4 regions of the Lentibacillus daqui genome follow, and region 4 is predicted to be linked to each of the others. Evidence: riboswitches for the same ligand, from Rfam matches in the RefSeq annotation. Region 4 holds a riboswitch; each other region holds the start of a gene.
What was found. Region 4 has a riboswitch for S-adenosylmethionine ahead of metK (methionine adenosyltransferase). Riboswitches for the same ligand answer to the same signal wherever they lie in the genome.

Region 1: linked by a shared signal. The riboswitch ahead of O2S85_RS16545 (5-methyltetrahydropteroyltriglutamate--homocysteine S-methyltransferase) and the one ahead of metK (methionine adenosyltransferase) in region 4 are both predicted to bind S-adenosylmethionine.
Region 2: linked by a shared signal. The riboswitch ahead of O2S85_RS17820 (O-acetylhomoserine aminocarboxypropyltransferase/cysteine synthase family protein) and the one ahead of metK (methionine adenosyltransferase) in region 4 are both predicted to bind S-adenosylmethionine.
Region 3: linked by a shared signal. The riboswitch ahead of O2S85_RS13440 (homocysteine S-methyltransferase family protein) and the one ahead of metK (methionine adenosyltransferase) in region 4 are both predicted to bind S-adenosylmethionine.

Annotation. Positions count from the first base shown of each region.
Region 1 covers NZ_CP114176.1:3,308,832-3,312,445, reverse strand. Annotated here, with positions in the region: gene O2S85_RS16550 (hypothetical protein) at 1-96, shown strand, start outside; gene O2S85_RS16545 (5-methyltetrahydropteroyltriglutamate--homocysteine S-methyltransferase) at 311-1,420, opposite strand; SAM riboswitch class I at 1,581-1,684, opposite strand; gene O2S85_RS18960 (GMC oxidoreductase) at 1,838-2,278, opposite strand; gene O2S85_RS18955 (GMC family oxidoreductase N-terminal domain-containing protein) at 2,375-3,322, opposite strand; partial or broken gene O2S85_RS18950 (NAD(P)-binding protein) at 3,455-3,571, opposite strand; gene O2S85_RS16535 (gluconate 2-dehydrogenase subunit 3 family protein) at 3,596-3,614, opposite strand, start outside.
Region 2 covers NZ_CP114176.1:3,573,566-3,577,179, reverse strand. Annotated here, with positions in the region: gene O2S85_RS17825 (GDSL-type esterase/lipase family protein) at 1-319, opposite strand, end outside; gene O2S85_RS17820 (O-acetylhomoserine aminocarboxypropyltransferase/cysteine synthase family protein) at 649-2,358, opposite strand; SAM riboswitch class I at 2,532-2,648, opposite strand; gene megL (methionine gamma-lyase) at 3,038-3,614, shown strand, end outside.
Region 3 covers NZ_CP114176.1:2,651,973-2,655,586, forward strand. Annotated here, with positions in the region: gene cysK (cysteine synthase A) at 410-1,324, shown strand; SAM riboswitch class I at 1,567-1,664, shown strand; gene O2S85_RS13440 (homocysteine S-methyltransferase family protein) at 1,766-2,818, shown strand; gene O2S85_RS13445 (glutamate-5-semialdehyde dehydrogenase) at 2,916-3,614, opposite strand, start outside.
Region 4 covers NZ_CP114176.1:1,350,534-1,354,147, reverse strand. Annotated here, with positions in the region: gene asnB (asparagine synthase (glutamine-hydrolyzing)) at 1-30, opposite strand, end outside; gene metK (methionine adenosyltransferase) at 160-1,359, opposite strand; SAM riboswitch class I at 1,522-1,630, opposite strand; gene O2S85_RS06840 (YdeJ family lipoprotein) at 1,810-3,195, opposite strand.

The DNA.
Region 1 (3,614 bases), 1.8 Mb from region 4:
CTGGCTCATCTGGTGTCATTGCCAACTAGCCAAAACTTTATCAAAGGTGTCATTCGTCCCGGTTGTTTGGACGATGGAGCAATACGTTCCTGGTAGGATCATCCCCCCCAAGCATCAAGGGGGGATGTTTGTTTTTGTTTCTTTTGATAGCTGAAAATATGAAACAGTCATTGTATGCTCATTGCATGTTTTCAATAAAAAAGGAACTCCTCCATTAGGAAGTTCCTAATAAAAATCCAGACTATCCCCACAACACTACAGAGACCCTTGAATATCCTTAACCGAAGACATTTCGAGATTGTACCAATGATCAAAATCCCCATACTTCATTGGCGATCTCGACAATAAACTTCAGCTTCCTCCATTGATCTTCCTCAGTTAATTTATTTCCATGATGGGTTGAGGCAAATCCGCATTGTGTACTTAGAGCTAGTTGTTCAAGCGGTACATATTGTGATGCTTCCTCGATTCGTGCTTTAATCTTTTCCTTATCTTCCAGCTCACCAGATTTGGAAGTGACCAGGCCAAGTACAACCTGTGCCCCTCCATTTGGGATATATTCCAATGGTTTGAAATCACCGGAACGATCATCGTCATACTCTAAAAAGAATCCATTGACATTTTCTTTGGCAAATAATGTGGGTGCAATCCGTTCATAACTTCCTGCAAATGCCCAGTTGGATCGATAATTACCGCGACAGAGATGGGTTGTCACATGCAAATCATCCGGTTTTCCTTCCAGCACGCCATTGACAACTCGCAATGCCAAATCAATTAATTGTTCCCGATTATATGTACCGTCATTGAACGGAATATCTGGTGACGAAAGCCCGGCAATATACACATCATCAAATTGTAAGTATCGTACACCAGCATCATAAAACGCCCGTAATGCATCCCGGTAGGTTTGGATAATATCATCTGCATATTCCTCTATATCCGGATAGATACTTTCATCGCGAATGCCGTGATTAAACAATTGGTTAGGACTTGGAATCGTTTGTTTGGCAACTGCCCGGCCATCTACAATGTCATGAAACAAGGCAAAGTCGTTTAGAAACGGATGGTCCGGATTGAACGAGATCTTGCCAATGTTTCGTACATCATACTTTTCCGTTTCCTCCTCACCATGAAAAATGAATCCAGTTTCAGGAACATAGCCTTCTACACCATTTAAATGTTCCAGGAAATCTGTATGCCAGAAGCGGCGTCTGAACTCTCCGTCACTCACGGCTTTTAAACCGACCTCAATCTGCTTGTCAACAATGCGCTTGATTTCCTTCGTTTCAATCTCGCGCAGTTGTTCAGCGGAGATGCTTCCTTCTTTGTATGCCTTCCTCGCCTGATGCAAATTTTCTGGACGGAGCAAGCTGCCAACAAGATCAGCTTTAAATGGTGCTTTGGTTAATGTAATCGACATGTAATATACCCTCTTTCTTTTTTGTGATGATTAAAATCAATAGGTTCAGATATTCCTGCAACACCGCTCCTTCCTGTCTAGTTTATGTGGGGGGCCTTTATGGAATCAAAAAACCCCTTCTTGAATTAAGAAGAGGTTTCACGATCATAGTTGTTCGCTCTTCTTATCTTCAAGCATGACGCTTCTGGAATTGGCACAGTACTCTATTCCGAGTCTGCTGCCGAGGCTTCCAAGGGCCAGTCCCTCCACCTCTCTGGATAAGAAAAAATTATATTAAATTATTAATATTTACGTTACACGTGACGATACTAAATGTCAAGGGATTTTTGAATGTTTATAAAAGTAACAGATACTAACCCCAAGCCAATAAAATATATTCAATGAATCAAACAAGTAAAATACTTATTCCCTTTTCTCCTAAGAAACTATTCCTCCTCCATTTTTTAAATACTGAATCATTCCCTCTGTCGCACGGTAAGCGAATGCACCGATAGTAACGGTTGGATTGTAATTACTGTTATGTGGGAAGGAAGAGCCGCCTACAACGAATAGGTTTTCCATATCCCACATCTGTGAGTAGGTGTTTACCGCTGACGTTTCGGGTTTGTCGCCCATGATTGCGCCACCGAAGAAATGATCGGTATAAAATTTGTGGTCGAATTGCGTATCATCATCAATTTCATCGACATCCACGATATCAGCGCCCATTTTTTCCACGATTTTTTTGGAAGTGTTAATACCGTGACGGGTGCGGCTGATATCATAGTCCTGGTATTCACAGGTTACTCTGAGCAGCGGATTGCCAAGATAATCGGTGTACGTTGGATCCAGGTCCATGTAGCTGTTCTTGTTTGGCAAAAATGCGGTCTGTGGGGTCAGGAAGATATTGCGATTCGTGTAGTGCAATGAATTTTTCTTAAATTCCTTCCCCCAGATTGGTGTACCTTTTGGAACTTAGTTATTGGCAATTGGCCGCATTCCCGTCTGGAAGTAATGCACTTCATACCCATGTAGAAAATCGAGATCGGTATGGTCGATATTATCACCGCTAAAGTCATCAATCGTCGTACCCAGGGCACCTGCACCGGCATACAGATTGAATTTTTTATCTTCAAAGAAGCCGCGGGTACCGACATAGGTAGAGAGATTGGAAAAATGGCCGGTGAAATTTTTGCCGATGATACCTTTTCCAGTTTTAGGATTGTATGGTTCGCCAATCTCAGATAATAATAATAACCGGTTATTGGTAAAAACAAATCCGGCAAGCACAACAATGTCAGCAGGTTGCTCGTATTCCTGACCGGTTGAGGTATCGGTATAAATAACCCCGTTGGCCCGATTGCCGCTATGGGTAACCCGGGTGGCAGTGCATTGATTACGCAGTTCGTAATTGCCAGTCTTTTCGGCAGTTGCAAGTACAGTTACAATCGGATCCGCCTTCGCACCAAAGTCACAGCCATATTCCTCACAAAATGCACAATACATACAGGCGTTAATGGTTTCTCCGTCCGGGTTCGTGTACTGCCTGGTGACGTTGGCAGATGGTATGTGATAGGGATGATATCCGAGTTCTTTCGCGGCTTTTTTATACAGCCGGGTAACCGCGGTCTCCTGCATCGGCGGATTCGGATATTTATCTGAACGCTTGGGCCCGATTGGGTTTTCTTCTCCGGATATACCGGCAGTTTTTTCGAATTTGTCGTAATACGGTTCCAATTCGTCATAGGTAATGCCCCAGTCCTGAATGGTCATATCTTTGGGGATTTTATCCTTGCCGTAGCGATCCACCGTTTTACTGTAAATCTCAAAATCATATGGCAACCAGCGGAAACTAATGCCATTCCAATGTACACCTGCCCCTCCAGTGTCTGTGCCGATGCGGGCGTGACTATTGTTGCGCACGGGCAATGCTGTACCGTTTATACTACTTCTCGAGGTAATGGTGTCCTTATTTAATTTCTGCATCAAATCATAGCGGATGGAATATTTTAATTCATCCTTGGTACCAACAAAATCATCTTGCTTTTTGTTCTCTCCGCGTTCTAACACGACAACTTGGTAACCTGCTTTGGAAAGTTCTGCAGCGGCAATACCACCTGCCCAACCAGAGCCAACGATAACTGCATCCACTTTATCGAGTTTTTGGACCATATTCTCTCCTCCTTGTCATGTTGATTAATGTCCTTGATATTGC
Region 2 (3,614 bases), 1.5 Mb from region 4:
CCCCAATAGATACAACGTGGACTTCGTTATTGGTGAAATAATTGATCGTGTTTTGTACGGTGTCTTCCAGAAACGCCTTGATACTGGTTTTATCATCTTCTTTTTTTGTGTCTTGTTCCGATTTTTCTTTTTGATCCTGCTTGGAATCATGTTTTTCTTGTTTTTTATCGGCTGTCTGTTGCTCAGAAGAGTGGTCCTGGACATCTTGAATCGTTTTTTCCACTTGGTGAGCTTGACTATAATAAATAAAAAAGCCTCCTGCACCGATAATGACAAGTAAAATAACAAAAATAACTGCAAACTTCCTCAAATTTATCACACCAATACGAAAATAGTTCTATTATACTGTATGCAAGAAATGAAATGAATCAGAACAAATGCGAAAAGGGTGCATAATAGTATATGTTTACCCGTTTATCTTGGCTAGTATATCATGTTTTTATCATTGATTTGGCATGTTATAAAATTGTAATAATAAGACAGGGGGACTCCTGCTAAAATCATCCATATCTAGTGGAACACACACAGAAGCCATTATTTCTTGCAAGTTGTGATTATGATTATAGCATACATGTTTTGTCGCGAAAATGATGTAAAAAAAGAAGGCCGTACCCATATAGGGTCAGCCTCCAAAACCTTAAAAAATTGTTATACCTCAACAGTCAGTTGTTCGGATGTGTTGTTGCGCAAACGTATAAATGTTTCATTGGGGTTTAATCCGGTGATAACCGTAATTCCGCAAGCTTTTGCATGTTCCAGTGTTGGATCGGTTTCATCCGGTTGTTCTATCCACAGGATCTTTCCTTGTGCATTAATAAACTGTTCCAGCGTGCTGGCGGGGACAGGTCCTTTTTTCAACCAAGCTGCATCAATTGTATCCGGCGCTTGGGTCTGTTCATTTACTTCGACGATTTGGAATCCATACTGTTGTAATTGCTGTAATTCCTGTTTGCTATGATCTTGGCCAATTACTGCGATTACTTTTTGTCTTATCGCACCAGCTTCACGGGAAAAAGGGGATGAAAGCAGCCATTTAATGGCATCATTCCCGGAAGATTGGATAGTTGGCTTTGTATCGGTAGCTTTGGCAATAGCCTGATCCAAATCAATTAAAATATCATCCACATTTTCGACCCCGATAGCAAGGCGGACAAGTTCTTCGGATACACCGCTTTTTTCCAAGTCTTCCGCACTTAATTGCTGATGGGTTGTGGATGCAGGATGAATAATCAGTGATTTCGCATCCCCGACATTCGCGACATGTGACCAGATCGAAATATTGTCAATCAATTTCCTTCCTGCTTGCCTGCCACCTTGAATACCGAACGTGATGATGGAACCAAAACCGTGTTGCAAATATTTTTGAGCCAATGAATGGGAAGGGTGGTTTTCCAATCCAGGATAGTTGACCCATTCCACAGCTGGATGCGCCTTGAGGTATGCGGCGACTTCTAGCGCATTTTGATTATGACGTTCGACACGCAAATGTAAGGTTTCCAGTCCTTGCAATAGCAAAAAGGCATTAATGGGACTTAGGCATGCTCCGATATCCCTCAGTAATTGCGCCCGTAATTTTGTTGCGAAGGCAGCCGGTGCCAAGTCTGCATAGCGGAGGCCGTGATAGCTCTCATCCGGTTCGGTAAACCCGGGGAATTTTTCGTTGTCCCAATTAAATCGTCCACCATCGACAACAACACCACCAATGGAATTTCCGTGGCCACCGATCCATTTGGTAGCAGAATGGATCACAATGTCGGCTCCCCATGTTAAGGGCTTTGCGCAATACGGGGTAGCAAACGTGTTGTCCACAATTAACGGGATATGATGTTCGTGGGCGATGCTGGCAATTTCCTCCACATCAAGCACATTCAGACTCGGATTGGTAATAATTTCTCCATAAATTGCTTTCGTTTTTGTTGTTATCGCGGAACGAATGGCATCAAGGTCTGTCCCGTCAACAAATTTCACCTTAATTCCATAACGGGGCAAAGTGGTGGAAAACAAATTATAGGTTCCGCCGTACAAGTTGCTGTCGGCAATAATTTCGTCACCGGCACCAGCCAGATTCAGAATAGCTAATGTAATTGCTGCCATGCCGGATGAGGTGGCAACTGCTGCTGATCCATCTTCCAACTGGGCGACTCGTTCTTCAAAAACAGCACACGTTGGATTGCCAAGTCGTGTGTAGATATTGCCTGGTTCAGCTAATGCAAATAAGTTTTGCGCATGTTCCGTATCGTTAAATACGTAGGAAGTCGTCTGGTAGATCGGAACACTGCGAGATCCTGTTGTTGGATCTGGTTCCTGCCCTGCATGAAGCAACAATGTTTCTAAATCGTGCGAATGAAAGTTTGACATCAATGATTCCTCCTAAGGTAGTTGGGTGACTGATTATTTCAGCCAATGCTTTAATTCTGTAAGGATTGCTTGTATCACAGTATAGCAATGACTTTGATCGAGCGTTGTAATTGACGTGGGGGGATACGAAAAAACGCCCTTCCTTAAGAAGAGGGCGGATAAGAACGTTCCTCCTCTTATCTTCCAGATCGACAAGGACCTGTAGGATGTAGCACCTTTCATGACTGCTTTTTAGCCTGATGGTTGCCGGGTTTCGCAGGGCCTAATCCCTCCACCGCTCTTGATAAGAGATATAAAAAGGTTTTGAAAAATTTAATTTAATAAAAAGTATAAACCTGAGTAGTGTCATCTGTCAACTGTTATTTTGGGAATTATCATGGCTCATTAGCGAAATCGCTTTGCTGTCTTTGTCCCGAGTCTTTGTCCCGACTTAGCGGGTCCCTCTCCCGTCCCGGAGCGTACTCTACCGACTTCGCGAGTCTCTGTCCCGTCCTCGGTGCATTCTCTCCCGACTAGGCGAGCCCCTCCCGTCCTGCTTGCAGCTCCTCTAAAATCTTAACAAGGAGGGGATTCAGTTTAGCGAAAAAAGTGTGTCAATAATTCAGAAAACACTTTCGAATATTGGTATTTTCCGATATCATGGATGTAAAGAAAGAAAGCGCATAAAGGGGAGAGGAATATGGCTAAGCGATTTAAACATTTGGAAACATCTGTCATACATGATGGTTATGATGCAAAAGATATGTTGGGAAGTTTAACACCACCATTATTTCAAACATCAACTTTTACATTTGCAACTGCTGAACAAGGGGAACGCCGATTCTCCGGGGATGAGGAGGGCTATATTTATTCACGAATTGGCAATCCGACTGTAACGGCATTGGAAGAACGAATGGCCGCGTTAGAACATGGGGAGCGGGGGCTGGCATTTGGCTCCGGGATGGCTGCTGTATCGGCAGTTTTGATTGCATTAACCAAGGCTAATGATCATATTGTCTGTTCATCCGGGCTGTATGGGTGTACATTTGACCTGTTAAGCATGATGGAGGAAAAATACGCGATAACCCATAGCCTTTCCAACATGAATTCCGCTGATGAGTTGCGAAAATGTATCAAACCGGAAACGGCCTGTATTTATGTGGAAACGCCGATTAATCCAACCATGAAGTTGATTGACCTGGCAATGGTTGCAAAAGTAGCCAAGGAATTTGCGATCCCGGTTGTCGTTGATAATACGTTTTGTTCGCCATATATAC
Region 3 (3,614 bases), 1.3 Mb from region 4:
GGACAAGGAAATGATTCGGATCTTATCGTCAAGGCAACAGTTCGATTGAAATGCTGTTATTGATCGAGTGTGCACCTGGCTCGATCGAGTTTTATATGCTCTCGATCAACTTTGCATCTGGGTCGATCAACTTCACACCCAGGTCGATCAACTTTCATGCGCTATCGATCAACTTCGCACCCAGGTCGATCAACTTTCATGTGTTCTCGATCAACTTTGCATTTGGTTCGATCAATGTAAAGCGTATTTTTTCAGTGATCCCGAAAAGTTCTTCTTCTTAGCACATTGTGTAACTAGCTTGAATTTCAACCATACTAATTCTAGCTTTGATGACTCGGTACTACTGGTGGATGAACCACTCAGCAGTTACATGCCAACAAAAATTTATGGATAAGGGAGTGACTTATGAATGAAAATCGCACAGGATATGACACAATTAATTGGGGATACACCCGTTGTGAAATTAAATAAAATTGTTCCTGAGGATGCAGCAGATGTCTACGTGAAATTGGAACAGTTTAACCCAAGTAAAAGCGTTAAGGACCGGGCAGCGTATAATATGATTAAAGTTGCGGAGGATAAAGGTACCCTGAAGCCTGGAGCAACCATTATTGAACCAACCAGTGGCAACACGGGAATCGGCCTGGCCATGAATGCCGCGGCAAAAGGATATAAGGCCATTATGGTTATGCCGGATAACAGTACCGCAGAGCGAAAAAATATCTTGAAAGCGTACGGAGCCGAGGTAGTCCTCACCCCTAGCGAAGAAAAGATGCCCGGTTGCATTAAAAAGGCTCTGGAACTACAAAAGGAAATTCCGGGAAGCTTTATTCCACAGCAATTTGAAAATGAAGCAAACGCCGATATTCACCGGACAACTACAGCGCTGGAAATTTACGAACAAATGAATGGCAAACTCGATGCATTTGTTTGTACAGCAGGAACCGGTGGAACAATTACCGGTACCGGGGAAGTTTTGAAAGAAAAAATTCCCGGGCTGACAATCACTGTTGCAGAACCTAAGGGATCCCCTGTCCTGTCGGGTGGCAAACCAGGCAAACATAAACTGGTTGGCACAAGCCCCGGATTTGTGCCGAATATCTTAAACACCGACATCTATGACGAAATTATGCAAATCGAGGACGAAGATGCCGTTAACATGTACCGTCAATTACCGCAACAGGAAGGGATTTTTATCGGTCTGTCCGGATCTGCTGCGGTGTATGCAGCCATTGAAGTTGCCAAACGATTAGGCAATGGAAAAAAAGTACTATCCATGGCGCCTGACAGCGGTGAACGTTACCTGAGCATGGACTTGATTTAATTAGGAATAGGGGCGTTCTTCTGTCCAAGCCAAAGGGAGAGCAAATGTTTATCGGCGATTTTTTTATCGTTTATCAACAATTCAACTACATTTATCAGCGGTTTTTGCGATTTTATCGACGAATAGGCGGTTTTCCAATTTATGGTGGGCGTCGAACCTGTCCTCGTGTCCCATTTTCGCTTGACATTTGATTAAGTTGCCCGTATAGTATGTATTAATAATTGAATAAATATTTGAATTTATTCTTATCCAGAGAGGTGGAGGGACTGGCCCTGGGAAACCTCAGCAACAGGCGTATGTACTGTGCTAATTCCAGAAGCGTAATGCTTGAAGATAAGAAATGCTTAAACACACGGTGCCAAGCCTCTTCTTATCGACAGTAAGAAGAGGCTTTTTGCTACCATATAATTTAAAATCCAAGTATACAGGGAGGAAAACAAAATGACGAAGCGTAGTTTGGAACAACGGTTAAAAGAAGGTACGGTTATTGCCGGGGAAGGATATTTATTTGAACTGGAGCGCAGGGGATATCTGCAGGCGGGCTCGTTCGTTCCAGAAGTCGCACTGGATAATCCAGAGGCATTAAAACAAGCTTACCGCGATTTTATGAATGCGGGATCAGATGTGGTACTGGCTTTTACATATAATGCCCACCGTGAGAAAATGCGCATTATAGGTAAAGAAGATTTGTTGGAGCCATTAAACCGGAGTGCTATCCGTCTGGCAAAAGAGGTCGCCAAGGAACATCCGGTTGAAGAGGCGCTTGTCGCCGGAAATATTTCCAACACGAATATCTTTGACCCGAAAAATCCCGAGTCAAAGGAACTAGTCCGCAGCATGTTTGCGGAAATGGTAACTTGGTGCAAACAAGAAGGAGTTGACTTCATTAATGGTGAAACATTTTATTATTACGAGGAAGCACTGATTGCATTGGAAGAAATCACTAAACAGGGCTTACCGGCTGTTATCACCTTTGGATTAATGGGCGAAAATATCTTGCGGGATGGCTACACGGTGGAAGAGGCCTGCAAACTTCTTTCCGAAAAAGGTGCACTCGTCGTTGGGATGAATTGTTTCCGTGGACCAAATACGATGCAGCCATACCTTGCCAACATCCGTCATAACGTTGATGGATATGTTGGAGGACTACCAATCCCATACCGGACGACTGATGAACATCCGACCTTCTTTAACTTGCCAGATGGTGGGTGCAGTTGCCACTTACCATTAGAAACAACTTTCCCAACAGCACTTGACCCGCTCTATCATAATCGATATGAACTGGCGGAATGGGCCAAAGAGGCAAAAAGCATCGGCATCAATTATATTGGTTTATGCTGTGGAGCTTCTCCTGCCATGTTGCGGGCAGTAGCGGAGGCAGCTGGCGTGGAAACCGTTAATTCCAAGTACTCCCCTAATATGGAAAAACACTTTTTATTTGGGAATGATGAGACATTGAAGAAGCATAATTTGGATTATCGGTTAAAAGCTTAACGAAAACTGAAAAATGTGAAAGGTCAGCCCCTCCCCGATTGGTGAGGACGGGCTGACCCTATTTCATCATTTAATATGCGTGGTAATGGTAGTTATTTTATTTTCGCACCTGTCCATTCCCATAAATATAAAATTTACTTGATGTCAATGCACGCAATCCCATTGGTCCACGCGCATGCAGCTTTTGTGTGCTAATACCGATCTCCGCTCCATAGCCAAATTCAGCACCATCGGTAAATCTGGTCGAGGCATTATGATAAACAGCAGCTGCATCAACCAGCTGTAAAAATTGCTTGGCATGCTCGTTATCTTCCGTAATGATCGCCTCCGAATGTTTCGTGCCATAATGATTAATATGCTCAATCGCTGCTGTACATGAGTCAACCTGGTTCACACTGATACAAAGGCCAAGATATTCCGTATACCAGTCTTCTTCAGTTGCCGGTTTTGCTTGGGAAAAGGCTGCACATACCGCTTCATCCCCATGGATCTCCACACCATTTTCAGCCAGCTTTTCTAACAGGCTTACACCGTTTTGCTTCAGCCACTTTTCATGAATGATTAGTGATTCAATCGCGTTACAAACGGATGGGCGTTGTAGCTTGGCATTTAAGACAATCGCTTCAGCCATCTTAGGGTCAGCTGCTTCGTCAATATAAATATGACAGTTACCAGCACCAGTTTCGATGACTGGTACAGTGGATTCACGTACAACGGTATCAATTAAATTCTTACCGCCGCGAGGGATTAGCACATCCAGGTAATCATTTAAATGGAACAATTCTTTGGCTGTTTC
Region 4 (3,614 bases):
ATTGCGAATCATTCCGATAAATCCACACATTGGCTTTAGCCTCACTCTCTTGCTCTCGTAATCATATCTTTTTGAGTATATCACAAACGATGACCTATTTCGATAAGAATATCGGCTCAAAAAATATATAATAATAACGAAAAGTCATACCAATTGTTCTTATATCTGTACCAATGCTTTTAATTCCTCAACTTTATCCGTCTTCTCCCATGGGAATAGGATGTCGGTTCGGCCAAAATGTCCGTAGGCAGCTGTTTTTTTGAAAATAGGCCGTTGTAAATCAAGCATACGAATAATGCCGGCTGGGCGTAAATCAAACAATTCTCGAACCGCTTCAACCAATCTTTCTTCATTAACTGTTCCCGTGTCAAACGTGTTAATGGCTATCGATACTGGTTCAGCGACACCAATTGCATACGCAAGCTGTACTTCACATGTTTTGGCAAGCCCGGAAGCAACTATATTTTTGGCAACATAACGGGCGGCATATGCTGCGGAGCGATCCACTTTGGTTGAATCTTTACCACTAAATGCACCGCCGCCATGACGGGCATATCCTCCGTATGTGTCAACAATAATTTTCCGTCCCGTTAATCCGGCATCCCCTTGTGGACCGCCAATAACAAAGCGGCCTGTTGGATTAATGAAATATTTCGTTGTTTCATCCAGCAGGTATGCCGGAACGACTGGGCGAACGACATACTCAAGCAAATCCCTTTCAATTCGTTCAGTTGAAATATCCTGGTGATGCTGGGTGGAAATAACGATTGTATCCACTTTTACCGGATTATCCTGGTCATCATATTCTACTGTTACCTGGGTTTTCCCATCCGGTCTCAAGTAATCAAGTGTGCCATCTTTTCGCACGTCCGCCAAACGTTTTGCCATTTTATGCGCCAACGAAATCGGCATTGGCATGAACTCTTCTGTTTCATCACAGGCAAACCCAAACATCAAGCCTTGGTCCCCGGCACCGATCGCCGCGATTTCCTCATCCGACATTCGGCCTTGCCGTGCTTCCCAGGCGGTATCTACACCCTCGGCAATATCGGGCGATTGTTCATCAATCGCTGTAAGTACAGCACATGTTTCCGCATCAAAACCATATTTTGCTCTGGTATAACCGATATCTTTAATCGTTTGCCTGACTATTGCCGGAATATCCACATATGTGCTCGTCGTTATCTCGCCAGAAACCAATACCAAACCGGTTGTTACAGTGGTTTCACAAGCGACACGGGCGTTTGGATCCTTTGCTAAAATTTCATCCAAAATCGCATCCGAAATCTGATCGCAAATTTTATCAGGATGCCCTTCCGTGACCGATTCGGATGTGAATAAACGTCGATTTGCAGCCATAGGCCAAATCTCTCCCTTTAATTTTGGTACGGAACTCATCATTATTGATTATCATACATGTTGTTCAAACATCTTGGATGATGCATGTTTTTAATTGAATACAATTTCCTTAAAAACAAAAAAAGCCTTTCCCGTATGGAGGAAAGGGTTCGTGGCCTTTCGCTCTTATTGTTCAAGGAATTATCCTTGCATCAGATTAGCACCTTTTCACACGTTTGTGATGGTTGCCGGGTTTCATCGGGCCTGTCCCTCCACCAACTCTGAATAAGAGAGTCCGTTCGTCATTTATCGTAACGAAAACACCTGTTTATGTCAATGTTTTTATCCGTTATTCTGTTGTATCATAGAAGCCCTATGAGCCTTTGGGATCTATTTATATTTAAGTCACCAACAATAATAGTGACAATTAAAAAATCTTACAAAGGGGCTTGATAGTAAAATATACGGTGTTTACATATATTTAATATCTACTGAGTCTAGGAACTCTGCCACTTTATCATCATCTAAAGGGGCTACATCCATCTTTTCAGTATTATCCGTTAAATACTGAGTGTATTCCTGCATATCCATTCCTTCCTCCTCTTGAATAAATTCCTCTGGAGGAAATTGTGAAGGAATTGGGTAAATATTAATGGTTCCATCTCCATTACTTGAATAAGTAATAATACCATTTGCTGTCATGTCTGAAGTTAGAATCACAACATCTTCTGGATAATTAGAACTTTTATCAACGTGAGGATTAATAGGCGTCCCCACTGATACCTTGTTAACATTTAGTTCTGTAATATCCTGTACTTCCATAAACTGCATCCAGACACGAGCATATTCAATTTCTTCTTCTGAATAACTGTCTAAAGAAGCTGTTTCTTTTTTATCGTTTTGATCTAGTTCTGAATCCTCCTCCTTATCATTGGACTTGTTACTATCTTCTTTCTGATCAGTTTCTTCACTAAAGTGCCCTTCTATAGCCTCTTCAACAGTTGAATCCTCCAAATAGTCACTTTCGTCTGCCTCTATCCCACCTACGTAAACTTCTACATGATCTATATTATCCATATTGAATGGGACTGAGTCTAATGCCTCGACATTTTTAACCTTTCCAGATTTAAGAACATGATCATCTTCTAGATCCTCTGTATCTAAAACTGTTCCCAGCAGTTCCCCATCTTCATCGTAAACACCAATACCTGCATAGTACTTGGCGTCTCTGTCATCTTTATTTTCAATATTAAAGGTAATATCTGCATCAGTAACAGGAATGTCTTCCCTCCCCTGAATCGTTCCTTCAGACATATCTTCTTTTTTCCATTCTTCCGGTTCCTGTAATTCTCCCATTGGATTAATAGAATCTTTATCAAGCTCAATGTTTACTAGTTTATCCGCTGATATTGGCTTAGCTTCATAATCAATTTCTACGTGGTCTAATTCTTTGTATTTGTCCTTGTAGTCTAAATATAAATTAATAAAGCTTTTTTCATCAACATCCATAACAACTGGAGCAATAGCCGTACTATTAAAAATATCTTCCTGACCAGTATTTACTTCTATAGCCTTATCTTCATCATTAAACAGTGTAATTTCCACATCAGAGATAATTACAGGTGTTTCACCCTCATTTTTTAAAGTCCCATATACCCCAAGTGCGTCCATACCAAAGCTATCATTGAAAAACTTTTTATGGAATAGATCCGCAGTTACTACTTTAATTTCTTTTTCATCTTCCTGTTTTTCTGTATCTGATTTTGTATCCTCTTTATCTTCTTCACTATTTCCACATGCAACTAATACCATTGACAACAACCCCGCTAACAACATCATCATTAATTTTTTATTCATTTTTCCTATCTCCCTTTATTTTACGCTTCGGTGAAACTCCTCCAGTACAATCCGGTCTTTATACTTTATCCTTATCATTGTAGGGAACATATGTCAATGATCCTGGTTAGAACTTTCAATAAATTATCTAGGCTTTGTTTTTATGTACATGCTTCTAGTTACCCTTGTTCTGGCATTCAATTTAGTAGCTTTTTACAAATGAATATAATCACTTAAACGTTCACAACATTATAGTCATGGCAATAACCAATAAATTCTCCTTACAAACCAATGTAATTTAGATATGGTTTTTCTCCATTGTCTTGTTTAATCTCCCATCTTCCAAAAAGTCTCAATAAGCAAATTTGAACAACAAAAACCAACTCCCTTTTTAATGGAGAATTGGTCTGAAGTTAACTAAATATATGTACGCGTAATTG